DNA from 3 places in the Thalassospira sp. SN3W genome. Region 3 is predicted to be linked to each of the others. Evidence: predicted binding sites of a transcription regulator. Region 3 holds the regulator's gene; each other region holds the start of a gene.
The links. Region 3 encodes PhoB, which activates phosphate uptake and scavenging genes when phosphate is short. Its sites were predicted from a motif close to TNTCATAAAACTGTCA; they were not measured.
Positions count from the first base shown of each region.

Region 1 (5,198 bases), 940 kb from region 3:
GCATCAGGGCGTTGCGATTTCGGATGCCTTCATGCGTGCGGTCGAAAATGATGAAGAATGGGCGCTGACATCCCCAAAAGACGGGCATGTTGTCCGCAAAATCAGCGCGCGTTCATTGTGGATACGTTTGCTGACATCGCGCGTTGAAACAGGCGAGCCCTATATGCTGTTCATCGACACCGTGAACCGTGCGGTGCCGGAACACCACAAGCTGGCCGGGCTTAGTGTCAAGACGTCGAACCTGTGTTCGGAAATCACGTTGCCGACCGGCAAGGATCATCTGGGCGGGGATCGTACTGCTGTTTGCTGCCTGTCGTCGCTGAACCTTGAACATTATCTGACCTGGAAGGATGACACGCAGTTCATCGAAGATATTCTGCGTTTCCTTGATAACGTGCTTCAGGACTTTATCGATCATGCGCCCGATACCATGGCGCGTGCGAAATATTCCGCGATGCGTGAACGTTCGGTTGGTCTTGGCGTGATGGGCTTCCATTCCTTCCTTCAGGCGCAGAAAGTGCCGCTTGAAGGGGTAATGAGCAAAGTCTGGAACAAGCAGATTTTTGATCACTTGAAAAAGCATGCCGATGCTGCGTCCGAGAAGTTGGCGGAAGAACGCGGTTCGTGCCCGGATGCGGCCGAATACGGCATCAAAACCCGTTTCTCGAACAAAACCGCGATTGCGCCGACCGCATCGATTTCGATCATTTGCGGCGGTGCTTCGCCGGGAATCGAGCCGATGGCGGCGAACTCCTACACCCACAAGACGCTTTCGGGCTCGTTTAACGTGCGTAACAAGTATCTTGCCGAGGTTCTGGAAGAAAAAGGTCGTAATACTGAGGATGTCTGGACATCCATCACGGTGCATGAAGGGTCGGTTCAGCATCTTGATTTCCTGTCTGATCTGGAAAAGGACATCTTCAAGACTGCGTTCGAGCTGGATCAGCGCTGGCTGATCGAACTTGCCGGTGATCGCACGCCGATGATTGATCAGGCACAGTCACTGAACATCTTCCTGGCGTCGAATGTTCATAAACGCGACCTGCATCAGATCCATTTTCAGGCATGGAAAAAGGGGGTCAAAAGCCTTTATTACTGCCGGTCGAAATCGATCCAGCGGGCCGAGGTGGTTGCGAACATTCCGGGGCGTGCGAAGTCGAATGATGCCGATATGCCAAGCCCGGAAAGCTCGTTTGAAATCCCGGCACTGGTTGCGGCCGCCGCCGCACAGGCAGCCAGCGAACCTGACTATGATGAATGTCTCGCCTGCCAGTAAGGCGGCTTGAGTACACAGAAATTTTGCGAGAAGTGACGATATGTCTGACGATAAAGTAATTGATCTTCTGACGGAAAACCCGGTCTACAAGCCGTTCCGTTATCCGTGGGCCTATGAGGCGTGGTTGACCCAGCAGCAAATTCACTGGCTGCCCGAAGAAGTGCCGCTGGCCGATGACGTCAAGGATTGGAACCACACGATTTCCGATGCCGAGCGCAACCTGCTCACGCAGATTTTCCGCTTTTTCACTCAGTCGGATATCGAGGTCAATAACTGCTATATGCGCCATTATACGCGCGTATTCAAACCAACCGAAGTCCAGATGATGCTGGCGGCATTTTCCAACATGGAAACCATCCATGTAGCCGCCTATTCGCACCTTCTTGATACCATTGGCATGCCCGAAGCCGAGTATGAGGCCTTCTTCCAGTACAAGGAAATGAAGGACAAATACGACTATATGCAAATCTGGGGCATTGGTCCGGAAGACGAGTATACCGACGAGCATGGCGACCTGCGTTTAACCACACAGGGCAAGCGGAACATCGCGAAGACGCTTGCGGTGTTTGGCGCCTTTACCGAAGGTTTGCAGCTGTTTGCCTCATTTGCGATGCTGATGAATTTCCCTCGCTTTAACAAGATGAAGGGCATGGGGCAGATCGTCACATGGTCTGTGCGCGATGAAAGTCTGCATTGCGAAAGCATCATCCGCCTGTTTCGGACATTCTGCAAAGAGAACCCGGAAATCTGGGATGACGAAATGCGCAGCGACCTGATCGAGGCCTGCAAAACCATCGTCAGTCACGAAGATGCGTTTATCGATCTGTCGTTCGAAGCCGGTGCGGTGCAGGGACTGACAGCGGAAGATATCAAGAAATACATCCGCTATATCGCTGATCGTCGCCTTAGCCAGCTTGGTCTTGAGGAGCAATACGGGATTGAACAGAACCCGTTGCCTTGGATGGATGCGATGCTGAATGCGGTCGAGCACACCAACTTCTTTGAAAACCGCGCGACGGAATATTCAAAAGCCGCAACGCGCGGTACTTGGGACGAAGCATTTTCCTGATCCTGGTCACGGAACGAATATCATGCAAAAGGCCGCCTTCGGGTGGCCTTTTGTATTCTGGTTCAGGGAACAACCAATTCCTGTAGCCGTTTGTCAACACGTCTGATTTCTTCAAGGCGCAGCTTTGGTTCAAGATTGGTAATTGCCGTTGCCGGGTCCATTTCAAGTTCGACACCGGGTGGCAGGGGGCGTGGGCCAAGGGCTGAACGGCGTAGCCAGTAATAGGCATCTGCATAATCCTGTTCTATACCCCAGCCGCGTTCCAGCATCGCGCCGAGCATGAATTGGGCGGCATGCATGCCTTTTTCGGCGGCGATCCTGTAATAATGGGCGGCTTCAACATAGTTTTGTTCCGCTCCACGACCGTGAAAATACTGTTCGCCAATCAGAAAGGCGGCATCGGTATTGTTCCCGTTGGCACGAAGAGCACGTTTCAAGAATTCTGTGGCGCGGAACTGGTCATAGCGCAGCCCCCAGCCATTGAAATACATCAGCCCAAGATAATAGATTGCATTTGCATGATTAGAGCGTGCTGCAAGGGCAAACCAATCTGCCGCCTGTCGGTAGTCCTGTGGTCCGGCAAGACCGCGATAGTAAAGCAGGCCAAGCGCATATTGCGCACGTGGATCGTCTTCCTGTGCGGCAACGCGCCACTGTGCGCGGGCCATCTCATAATTCCCCGCCTGATAGGCCTTATAACCACTGGTGTAGTCGGCCTGTGCCGGTGGGGCATGAAACGTATATGCCGCCAGAACAAGAAAACCACACAGGATGGTGCGATTGCCGCGATTGGGCGAGAAGAAAGCAAGTATGGAAAGGAGCAAAAGGCGAAACCGATCTTTAACGGGATTTGAACAGCGGGACGACTTTGCGTGCACGTTTTTCAACGGCATCAAGAACGTTCTGGATTTCCGAGCTTTGTTTAATTTTTTCACCGCTGTGAAGTGCTACGAAATGCCCGGCATTCTTGTGATCCGCACCAAGTTTGATGACGGTGAAGATGGCTGTTTCGTGTGAGGAACGGAAGATGGAGAACATGGCCATGCCATCAAGATGATCAATGGCATAGTCGCGCCATGCGCCACTTGCGACTTGTCTGGAATAGGTGTTCATGAGCTGCATCAATTCAGTCCGGTCGAAATGCACAACGCTTTTGGCTTTGCGGTACTGAGCCAGATTGAACAATGTACCCATGTCTTTCTCCGGACGTAATTTCAAAAGGCCGGGATAGAGCGTTTATGACGCTCTGATGACACGGTAGCGCGGTTTATCCGCAGCCTCAAGTTTGAAAGGGCCGGGATATGAAAATTTTTACAAATATATGTGGGATTTCAGTTGGTTGAGGCGATTACAGGCTGCGTGAGCGTGTTGGCGGCCAGTCAACGGTTTGTGCACCGGTGTTATAAGGATCGGGTGTGCGATAGCAGCTGACGGCGGCCAAGGTGCGATAGCAATAAAGTGGCGGTTCCGGGACCGGGTCCTTTTTGCAGTATGATTTGCCATCGATCTTGCGGATGGTCGAACAATCGCGGCCAGTCGAAAGGGAAACGACGTGGTCAATCAGGGTTTTGTCGGTGTTGATGATGCTGACAACGTCGAGCGCGATATACCATTCAACACCGGTGAAGATGTGTGTACCTGCAATGTCGGATGCGGTGGTATCGCAGCCTGAGACCCCGGCACCAAGCAGCGTTGCGAATAATCCAGCCAGAACGCGCTGACGGATTATTCGTTTCGCCTCTTGTCGGCTTTGGGCCTTGTGCAAGCTTTTCATCCTGATCTCCGTGCATCGACCGGTCAGTATTTGCCCGGTAGCGATTAAAATTCCGTTTCCCGAATTTACAAATGCAATCCATGTGCCGTTTTGGGTGAAGCAGATACTGTTTTTGATGTTGGGACGGATTGGCCACATTTCAGCCGGGTTTGGCAATTAACCGGACGGCAGATTATGATTTTGGCGGCAGATTTTCGTTCGGGTTAAGGTCTGGTCCTGCATCGCAGGCGGCAATTCTTTCCTTTGATGGTTGTTCACTGGATCAAAAACAACGTGATGGGTGGCAGTTTTGCGCGTGAAATACAGCATTGCGGGATTTAATTGCGATATTGGCGGCTCCTGATGTGCAGCGGACTTGACCCCTTGCGTACTGGCGCGTTAAATCCTTGCCGGAATTAATTCTGACAAGCGGGCAGGTTGCCCGCTTTCTTTTGATCGGATTGGAGCGGTTTTCGTGGTTGATATTTTCCAGGAAGTCGAAGAAGACCTCAAGCGCGAGCGCAATGAAGCGCTGTGGCGCAAATACGGCAAATACATCGTGGGTGTGGCGGCCGTGATCGTGCTGGGTGTTGCCGGACGTGAAGGCTGGAAAAGCTACGAGGAAAATTCGCGCATCGAAAACGGCACGCGCATGGCAAATGCCATTGAACTGGCACAGGCTGGTGAAGAAAAGCAGGATGCGGCACTGGGTGCGCTTGATGCGATCATTGCCGATGGCGATGCCGGTTTTGTCGCCCTTGGTCATTTCCAGAAGGCGGCAATTTATCTTCGCGCCGGGGCGAAAGATTCCGCGGTCGCCGAGCTTGAGGCAATTGCGGGTAACAGCGACGTCGAAAAGATCTATCGCGATCTTGCCGTGGTTCAGATTGCGATGAACAACGCCGACGCATCAAATGCCAAGGATTTGGTTTCGCGTTTGGAACCGATCGCTGTGCCTGAAAATCCCTGGTACTACTCGGCACGTGAAATGATCGCGATGCTTCATATCGCAGCAGGCGAGGTAGAGGCAGCAAAGCCGCTGCTGACCGAGATTGCCGATGACAGCGAAGCACCGTCAGGTATGCGCGCCCGCGCAAGTG
Region 1 covers NZ_CP121124.1:531,183-536,380, reverse strand. The annotation lists gene P8T57_RS02255 (ribonucleoside-diphosphate reductase subunit alpha) at 1-1,276, shown strand, start outside; gene P8T57_RS02250 (ribonucleotide-diphosphate reductase subunit beta) at 1,317-2,345, shown strand; gene P8T57_RS02245 (tetratricopeptide repeat protein) at 2,408-3,169, opposite strand; gene P8T57_RS02240 (DUF2794 domain-containing protein) at 3,186-3,539, opposite strand; gene P8T57_RS02235 (hypothetical protein) at 3,694-4,119, opposite strand; gene P8T57_RS02230 (tetratricopeptide repeat protein) at 4,574-5,198, shown strand, end outside.
Region 1: the regulator PhoB is predicted to act here: its motif matches at 3,585-3,600, upstream of P8T57_RS02240 (DUF2794 domain-containing protein).

Region 2 (5,198 bases), 1.6 Mb from region 3:
TTGGCAAACAGCTTGCCAAGGAATTGCTGCCAATGGTTCAGGGGAATGAAACTGCCGATAGCCGTGACGCTTCAACCGCCGGTCTGATCCATCAGTTGCATGCCCTTCGGGGTTAATTTTGATCCGACAAATCTGTGGATTTATGGGGCGGTGTCAGCCTAACTGGCACCGCCCTTGTTGTTTGCGCGATGATCCCGACAACGGGCAGAGCAATATTTGACATCGTCCCAGCAATCACGCCATTTGCGCCTCCAGACAAACGGTCGATTACAGGTCAGGCAGGTTTTGTGTGGCAGGTCTGATTTTGTCGGCCTTTGACCATTGGCATTTCGGCGCATCCCAAATTACCCGATCAGTGTCTCGATCATGGCATGGGCCGCGCATTTTCCGCTGCGCCATGCGGCTTCCACCCTTGCACCAAGACACCAATCGCCCGCGGCAATGACGCGCCCGTTCATGCCGCTAAGATGACTTTTTCCAAGCGGTTTGATCGTGCGGGCATATCGCCAGCGATGCGTGTTTATGGACACCACATCGGGAAGCTTAGCACCGCTAGCTTTATGCAGTTTTTCAAGCAGAAGGAATGCGATGCGTTCCTTGTCTTCTTCGAGGTGATCACGTGACCATTCCGGACTTGCGTGCAGAACCCAAAGATCAGGTGAAGGTCGATGGATCAGATCACGGTGGTCGCCATTGCGTGCCGCCCAGCTGATCGCAGGATCGGGATGGATCATGGCATCAAATGCCGTGGGCAACGGTTTGGCAAATGCAATCATTGCTGCCCAACACGGTGCCATTTCCACATCCGCAATGGGATCAAATCTTGGGGCAAGTGGTTGCAGAAGCTCTGCGGTTTGCGGGGCAGGGGCGGTAATAATCACACCGTCAAATGGCCCGAATTCACCATCCAGATCGTCATGCAGGATAAAGCTGCGTGGTCCGGCGGTTTCGATACAGGTAATACGGTGTTCTTTGCGGATTTCAAACGGATCAAGCAGCGGGGTGATCAGTTTGTTCATTTGCGGTGAACCCTGATACCAGATATCTGCGGCCGTATTTGTACGTTTCAAAGCCGATGCCGGTGCCCCAGCGGTTGCTTTTTCGCCACGAAGGAGATGTGGTTGCCATTTCCGAACGGATTTTTGATGTTCGGCCTGTTGCAGGAATGATTGAAATTCCGGATGCAGTGCCGTGACATATTGGGCGCCATGATTGAAATTGCCCAATTCGGTACGACGTGTTGCAAGTCGCCCTCCGGCACCACGGCTTTTTTCAAAAACCGTTACGCAAAAGCCGACTGCATGAAGTGTGGCCGCCGCCCGAAGGCCGGCCATTCCCGCACCGATCACGGCAATATTCATTGGGGCCATTTTGTTGTTCCTGTTCGAACCTTGTGAACCTTTTCCTCCTTACGTCAGAAGTCGTTGTTTGGAGCATCAACACCCCGAAGATATTTATGAAACTGTCATCGTCAGGTCATTAAACCGTTACGCATTGTCCGCAGTTTGTCTGCCACGGTTCATCCAGTTTTCAGGGGGAAATATGCGTTATTCTTTGATGGCCACGGTGGCATTTTCGGTTATGCTCGGTGCCTGCGGCACCACGACAACGTCAAAAAACATGGTAATGGCCGTTGATACGGCGTCGCCTGCCGCCAAGCCGCTTTCAATCGTGCCGATGGGCGACTATCGCACCGGCATGTTTGACGAAGGGGCCGCGGAAATTCCGGCTTTTGACCCGGTGACCAAACGCATATTCGTGGTCAATGGTGGCGACAAGTCGATTGATATTCTTGATATGTCGGACCCTGAAACACTTGCAAAAGTCGGTTCGGTCAAGCTTTCGACATGGGGTAAGGCGGCAAACAGCGTTGCCGTTCATGGCAATATTGTCGCAGTGGCTGTCGAGAATGACGACAAACAGGCACCGGGCAAGGCCGTGTTCTTTAACACGGATGGTGATTTCATTGCGGCTGTAACTGTCGGTGCATTGCCCGACATGATCAAATTTACTCCGGATGGCAAGCACGTTCTGGTCGCGAACGAAGGCGAGCCGAACGACGCATTTGACAACGACCCGGAAGGGAGTGTTTCGATTATCCCGGTATCGGGAAATCTCACCGATCTGTCAGATGCCGATGTTCGCACGGTAAACTTTGGCTTCCTGAATGATGTGGACCTGCCTTATGGCATGCGGACATCAAACCCGGGAACGTCGACCGTGGCACAGGATGTCGAGCCGGAATATATCGCCGTCTCGAAAGACAGCAAAACGGCTTATGTTTCACTTCAGGAAAACAATGCGGTGGCGATCATTGATATTGAAACCGCAAACGTTGTCCGGGTTGCCGGTCTTGGCTTCAAGGACCATTCGGTCAACGCATTTGATGCCAGCGACAAGGACGGCAAAATCAACATCCGTACATGGCCTGTGATGGGCATGTATATGCCAGACACGATCGATGCTATCGAAATCGGCGGCAAAACCTGGGTCCTGACGGCAAACGAGGGCGACTCACGCGACTATGACGGCTACAGCGAAGAAACCCGCGTCGGAAAACTGACCCTTGATCCGGTCGCCTTCCCGAATGCCGCAACCCTGCAAAAAGATGAAAACCTCGGTCGCTTGAAAACGACTACTGCGCAGGGCGATACGGATGGTGATGGCGATTTCGATGTGATCTACAGCTATGGGGCACGTTCGTTCTCGGTCCTGAATGCGAATGGCGACATGGTTTTTGACAGTGGCGACAAGTTCGAACAGTTCATGGCGGCCAATTACGGGAGAGTTTTCAACGCATCGAACACCGAAAACTATAGCCGCGATAACCGCTCGGATGACAAGGGCCCGGAACCCGAAGGTCTGGCAACCGGCTACGTTAATGGCACACCTTATGCCTTTATCGGTCTGGAACGTCAGGGCGGATTTATGGTCTATGATCTGACCAATCCGACTAATCCGCAATTTGTCACCTATCATTCAGATCGTCGTTTTTCCGGCAATCCGGAAGCAGACACCGCAGGCGAACTTGCCCCGGAAGGTATGCTGTTTGTCGAAGCAAAGGATAGCCCCACCGGCAATGCCATGCTGATCGTGGCAAGCGAAGTATCGGGCAGTACAAAAGTTTATGACCTGAAATAGGTTTTTAAGCTGCTGTATATAAAGAGATTTTACTTGAAAAGCCGGGGATTTTGTCCTCGGCTTTTTCAATTGTGTCCGGTGCTTGGTAAAATGGTTCAATCCTGTAACGTTATGCACTAAACTCCGCGCCACGGTCCGGTTTCGGGCTTGTCGACCGAAGGGAGGCGGAGACTGAGTACGCGACGTGAACCCCATATTCTGGTTGTCGATGACGATCAGGAAATCCAGAAGCTCCTGAAAAAATTCCTGCTCCAGCACGGGTTTCGTATCACCACCGTTTCCGACGGGGCGGAGATGCATCGTGCGCTTCGTGACTGGAATATCGATCTGGTGATCCTTGATATCATGTTGCCTGGCGAAGATGGTTTTGCGCTCTGCCGGGATGTGCGCCGCAATTCCAAGGTACCGATTGTCATGCTGACTGCGGTGGGCGAGGATACAGATCGTATTCTTGGTCTTGAACTGGGTGCAGATGACTATCTGACAAAGCCGTTCAATCCGCGTGAATTGCTGGCCCGTATTCGTGCCGTGTTCCGCCGTTTTGAAACCGGTACCGTGACACAGGTTCATCACGAAGAAACCAAAACCCAGAAAATCCTGTTTGCTGACTGGACGCTCGATATCGGATCACGCGAATTGCGCGATCTTGATGATGTGGCGGTGCATTTGTCGACCGGGGAATTTTCGCTGTTGCTGGCGCTGGTCAAGCATAACAAGCGTGCGCTGTCGCGTGAACAGCTTGTCGATATCGTGCGCGGTCAGAGCTCGATCCCGTTTGACCGCAGTATCGATATCCAGATCAGTCGCCTGCGCCGCAAAATTGAAAAAGATGCCAAAAACCCCAAGCTGATCAAAACCGTGCGCGGCATTGGCTATCAGTTCTGTGCCGATACGAGGACCGTCTAGGAATTCGATCGATGGCAGTTCAGATTGGTGCGTTTTCCGAATATATGCGGCGTTTCAAGCCCCGCACGCTAGGCGGACGCATTTTTATGATCATGATGGTCGGCGGTGTCATCATCGCGGGTATCAGTTCAATCGCATCGAAATACATCATCGAACGGAGCGAGCGGATCAGCCGAGCCTATACTTTGGGCTTTACCATTCGCGAATTGATCCTGATTGCCGAAAGTCCGGAGTTACAGGGAAATATCGTTGATATAGCCGCGCGTGACGGGCTTTCTGTTCGTGTTCTGCCATCTGACGATATTGGTACAATTCTTCTGTTTTCGCGCCCGGCACAACATATCGCAATGCCCGCACGTCTGGCCGATACGGGCTGGCCGACATCGGTAAAGGTCCATTTTCGGCGCGGGCGTCTTGGCGCGGAACAGCGCCACCTGATTGAAACCGCCGAAAATCCCAGTCTGTTTTTTGCCGGCCTATCGCGCGAAATAGCGCGTCAGGGACTTGAGGCTCGCGTTGAAATCATGTTGCCATCCGGCATGCGAATGCTGCTGTCTCATCCGGTGCTGTGGTCCGACTATGCATCGCCATCCATGGTTTTTCTGATCTTTCTGGTCGGGGTTGTTGCCGTGTTGGCGGTGTTTGCCGCTTTGGCCGATCTTCTGGCCGGTCCCTTCAAGAATTTGACCGAGGCGATCATTCGCCAGGGGGATGAAGTTGAAGGCCCCCCGGTGGAGGAGCGGGGCCCGACCGAAGCCCGGTCAATGGCCGCAGCATATAATGGATTGCGGGAACGGATTTCACGGATGCTGGGTGACAGAACCCGTATGCTGGCCGCAATTTCACACGATTTGCGCACGCCCAGCACGCGCCTGCGCCTGCGTGCAGAATTTATCGAAAATGAAGAATTGCGTGAAACCGTGTTGCGCGATCTTGACGAAATGGACGGGCTTCTCAACGATGCACTCGATTTCCTTGGTGACTGGATTAGCAAGGAAGAAGAGCGCACAGTTGACTTCACATCGGTTCTCGAAGCGATTTGTGACGATTATGCCGATCTTGGCCGTCCGGTAAGTTTCGAGGGACCGCAGCCGCTTCGTTTCAGTTCGGTTCACACCGTATTTGGCGGCGGGGACGAGGCGCATTCGTTT
Region 2 covers NZ_CP121124.1:4,379,274-4,384,471, reverse strand. The annotation lists gene pgi (glucose-6-phosphate isomerase) at 1-116, shown strand, start outside; gene P8T57_RS20200 (DUF2256 domain-containing protein) at 159-338, opposite strand; gene P8T57_RS20195 (FAD-dependent oxidoreductase) at 345-1,370, opposite strand; gene P8T57_RS20190 (choice-of-anchor I family protein) at 1,543-3,141, shown strand; gene P8T57_RS20185 (response regulator) at 3,289-4,047, shown strand; gene P8T57_RS20180 (ATP-binding protein) at 4,059-5,198, shown strand, end outside.
Region 2: the regulator PhoB is predicted to act here: its motif matches at 1,453-1,468, upstream of P8T57_RS20190 (choice-of-anchor I family protein).

Region 3 (5,198 bases):
AGTCAAAAGCACAAGACCACCGATAATCTGCAAATAGGGGATGAACTGTTCCAATTCCGGCCTGCTCGTTTGGGGAAATTTCTGATTTTTTCATGCCCTTTTACAGGCCAGCGGAACATGGCATTGCGAACGCAGAATAGCAAGCTGCGTCGTCCCGTCGTAATACCATTCTTCACATCGGTGTGATGCGGTTCCCACACTGGCACGCATGCCGAAAGCAATCGTCGCGGTCGCCTGCTCTTAAGACGTGTCATCCATCACAGATGCCCTCTCATACGCGAAATTTCCATAGAAATCATAGGGGTATTTCCGCTATCCTGATTTGAACGACTTCCTTTACACGCCTATCTGCGCCGGACGCATAATCCATCATGTCACACAGCGTTCTTTTCGAGCTGTTCCTTGTCCTGACCGCCGCGGTGATTGCCGTCCCGCTGGCACAGAAATTACGTGCGAACTCGATCATCGGTTTCCTGATCGGTGGCTTTTGCATCGGCCCTTTCGGTTTTGGCCTGATCAGTGACCGCGAAGACATTTCAACCGTCGCCGAGCTTGGCATTGTCTTTCTGCTGTTCATGATCGGTCTTGAATTGTCGCGCGAACGCCTGCGTGTGATTGGGGGCCGGTTCGCGACCCTTGGTTTCCTGCAGATCGGCGTCACGATGGCCGTGATGTTCGGTGTATTGCTGCTGATCAATTACGATATGCCCGCCTCCATCGTGATTGCCGGGGCGCTCGCCCTGTCATCAACAGCCATTATCCTTAAACAGCTTTCCGATGAGCGCCAGTTGCACACACGTTTCGGGCGTGCAGCCCTTGCCATCCTGCTGTTGCAGGACGTTGCGGTTGGTCCCTTCCTGATCATGGTGCAGGCCGCAGGCAATGCCGGGAGCGAAACCAGCCCCTGGATCAGCGCACTAAGCGGTGTGGGGGCGGTTGCTGTATTGTTGCTGACCGGTCGTTATCTGCTGCCACGACTGTTTCGGTATATTGCGGCCCTTAAAAACCCGGAACTTTTTGCAATCGGGACCCTGTTTGTCGTTCTGGCTGCCAGCACATTGACCGAAGCCGCGGGCCTTTCAATGGCGCTTGGTGCCTTTATCGCCGGAGTAATGTTGGCCGAAACCGAATTCCGCCATCAGATCGAAGCCGACATTTCGCCATTTCGCGGTGTTTTCCTGTCGCTGTTCTTCATGTCTGTGGGAATGTCGGTCAATGCCAATGTGGTCATCGGTCAGGCCGGAACGATCATTTTGTGGCTGATCGGGCTTCTGGTCATAAAGGCAGCGGTTCTTTTCGGATTGTCCCTGCTGATCGGCTTTAACCGGGCATCGTCAATCCGGGTCGCCATGAGCCTGGCCGCCGGTGGTGAATTCGCCTTCGTCATGCTTGCACTGGCATCGCAGAACGGGGCGGTTCCGATTGACATCGCCGTGATGCTGATCCCGGTGGTTGCGATTTCGATGGGTCTGACGCCGACTTTGATTTCGCTCGGCCATCGCATCGAACAGAAGCTTCATCCCAAGGAAACCGATCAGCTAAGCGAGATCTCGGATGAAACCGACGGCATTCAGAAACATGTTCTGGTGATTGGTTGCGGGCGCGTGGGCCGGGTTCTGGCCCGTCTGCTGCGCACCAAGGAAATCCCGTTTATCGTTCTGGAATCCGATGCCCAACAGGTTTCGCGTGGCCGAGCCGAAGGTCTGCCGGTTTATTTTGCCGATGGGTCCCGACCGGAAACATTTCGTGCCGCCCATACCGAACAGGCCCATATTGCCGCCGTTGCCATGGGCAACCCGCACGCAACGGAAAAGACCGTCGCCTTGCTGCGACAGCATTATCCGCATCTGAAAATCTTTGCCCGTGCCCAGGACATCACCCATATCGGTCCGCTGTCACGCAGTGGTGCCGATGCGGCCATCCCAGAGGTACTTGAAACCGGTTTACGCCTGTCCGATCACGTTCTGGCGGCCTGCGATATCCCGCAGGAAGATATCGATATCGAAATAGCCAAGTTCCGGCGTGCCGATATGCTGCTGATGAACGAACTTGCCCCGCGCACCGCGCGCCAAAAAACCGAAGACCAGGCACAAAAAACTGCCAAACCGGCAAAATCCAGGAAAAGCACCTGAAACGCAAAGACCCCCATCACAATAATGGGGGTCTTTCGTTTCGTCTTCCGGAATAACCGCAATCAGGCGGCTTCGACATCCAGTGCATAACCCGCGGCACGAACCGTGCGGATCACATCGCGCGTTCCCTTGACGTCATTCAATGCCTTGCGCAGACGACGAATGTGAACATCAACCGTGCGGGTTTCGACATAGATATTCGGCCCCCAAACCGCATTCAGAAGCTGCTCGCGCGAGAAAACCCGCCCCGGATGTTCCAGGAAATAACGCAGCAGACGGAATTCGGTCGGGCCAAGATGGATAGCCTTGCCGTTACGACTGACACGATGGGCGGCCAGATCCATTTCGATATCGGAATAGATCAACTGCCCTTGTGGTTGCGCCGGACCGGATCGACGCAGAAGTGCGCGAATACGAGCCAGCAATTCACCAATCGCAAACGGCTTGGTCACATAATCATCGGCCCCGGTATCAAGGCCGCGGATGCGGTCGCCTTCTTCGCCACGCGCCGTAACCATGATCACCGGCAAATCGCGGCTTTCAGGCTTCCGGCGGATCTGGCGGCAAACCTCGATCCCTGACATCACCGGCAGCATCCAGTCCAGAAGGACCAGATCGACATGGGTTTCGGCCAGAATTTTCAACGCTTCGTCACCGTCCCCGGCTTCGACAACCTGCATCCCCTCGCGTTCGAGGTTGTAGCGCAACATGGTTACGATTGCAGCTTCGTCCTCGACGATAAGAACCGTTGGGTCCATCTTCCTATGCTCCAGTGTCACTCATTCGGTTCTACGACGGCAAAGTTCGCCGCGTCATTTTTTGGCCGAGTATCCATCGGCAGGTCTTCGCCCTTGATCCGGTAATAGATCGTTTCGGCAATGTTGGTCGCATGATCGCCAATACGTTCGATATTCTTGGCGATAAACAGCAGATGGGTCGATGCCGTGATGTTACGCGGATCTTCCATCATATAGGTCAGCAGTTCACGGAACAGGGAATTGTACATATCGTCAACTTCCTGATCGCGCGCCCAGACACGCTGGGCCTTTTCCGCATCACCTTCGATATAGGCATCCAGAACGTCCTTGATGATTTCCTGGCACAGCTTGGCCATGTTCGGGATCACCTGAACCGGGCGGATCGGCGGCACCTGGTTAAGAACCTGCGCACGCTTGGCGATGTTTTTCGCCAGATCACCGATACGTTCCAGATCGTTGGACAGTTTAAGCGCGGTCACCACCTGCCGCAGGTCATCTGCCATCGGCTGACGCAGGGCCAGAAGACGTACGGCAAAATCCTGCACTTCCTGTTCCAGCGTATCGATACGGTGATCGGAAAGAATGACCTTCTCGGCCAGTTCCGAATCCCGTTTAACGATCGCACGAATGGCGGAAATCAGCTGACTTTCGGCAAGCCCGCCCATCTGCGAAATGATGTTGTTCAGACGGGTCAGTTCTTCGTCAAACGAACTGACGATATGATGTTTCTCATCGACCATCGAAAATACTCCTGCCCGGACTTAACCGAAGCGACCCGTAATGTATCCCTTGGTGCGTTCGTCCTTGGGATTGGTGAAAATCTGATCGGTTTCGCCCACTTCGACCAGCTTGCCGAGATGGAAAAACGCCGTGCGCTGCGACACGCGGGCAGCCTGCTGCATGGAGTGCGTCACGATCACAATGGTGTAGTTCGAACGAAGCTCGTCGATCAGTTCCTCGACCTTTGCGGTTGCAATCGGGTCAAGTGCCGAACACGGTTCATCCATCAGGATGACTTCGGGGCTGACGGCAACCGCACGTGCAATGCAAAGACGCTGCTGCTGCCCACCAGAAAGACCGGTTGCCGGTTCCGGCAGACGGTCTTTGACTTCTTTCAGTAGACCCGCCCGTTCAAGCGAGGTCATGACGATTTCATCGAGCTCGTCGCGCGAATTCACCAGACCGTGAATACGCGGGCCATAGGCCACGTTGTCATAAATCGACTTCGGGAACGGGTTCGGTTTCTGGAACACCATGCCAATGCGCGCGCGCAACTGAACAACGTCGATTGCCTTGTCATAGATATCACGGTCATCAAGCGTTACCTTGCCCTTGATCGTGACACCGTCAATCGTGTCATTCATGCGGTTCATGCACCGCAGGAAGGTTGATTTGCCGCAGCCCGACGGGCCGATAAGTGCTGTGACCTGGCGTTCGACAATGTCAAGATTGACATCAAAAAGCGCCTGGTTGTCGCCGTAGAAAAGATTGAGGTCACGGGCCGTCATTTTCGGGCTAGTGACTGACGGCTCTGCCGTCATTGCGCTTTGAGTTACAACAGCCATTTTACCACTTCCGTTCAAATTTCTTGCGCAGATACACGGCCAATCCGTTCATCAGGATCAGGAAGCCCAGCAAGACCATGATGGCCGCCGAAGTCTTCTCGACAAAGGCACGTTCCGGACTATCCGCCCACAGATAAATCTGCACCGGCAGAACTGTCGCCGGATCAAGTGCACCGCCCGGGATATCAACAATAAACGCCACCATACCGATCATCAGAAGCGGCGCGGTTTCCCCAAGAGCCTGCGCCATGCCGATGATGGTCCCGGTCAGAATACCGGGCATCGCCAGCGGTAACACATGATGGGTCACCGTCTGAACCGGCGACGCCCCAAGACCAAGGGCCGCCTGCCGGATCGACGGCGGCACTGCCTTGATCGCCGCACGTGATGCGATGATGATGGTCGGCAATGTCATGAGGGCCAACGTCAGACCACCAACAACCGGGGCCGACCGCGGCAGGTGCATGACATTAAGGTAAACCTCAAGCCCAAGAAGACCGAACACGATCGACGGCACAGCCGCAAGGTTGTTGATGTTGACTTCGACAATCGTCGTGAACCGGTTTCGCGGTGCAAATTCTTCCAGATAGATCGCCGCCAGAACACCAATCGGAAACGACAGTATCAGTGTCACAGCCAGGGTATAGAAAGACCCGACCGCAGCGCCCCAAATCCCGGCCAATTCCGGTTCGCGGGAATCACCATTGGTAAAGAACCGCGTATGGAACTGCTTTTCAACCGAT
Region 3 covers NZ_CP121124.1:1,469,091-1,474,288, forward strand. The annotation lists gene P8T57_RS06600 (calcium/sodium antiporter) at 1-54, opposite strand, end outside; gene P8T57_RS06605 (cation:proton antiporter) at 372-2,132, shown strand; gene phoB (phosphate regulon transcriptional regulator PhoB) at 2,195-2,890, opposite strand; gene phoU (phosphate signaling complex protein PhoU) at 2,908-3,630, opposite strand; gene pstB (phosphate ABC transporter ATP-binding protein PstB) at 3,652-4,455, opposite strand; gene pstA (phosphate ABC transporter permease PstA) at 4,457-5,198, opposite strand, start outside.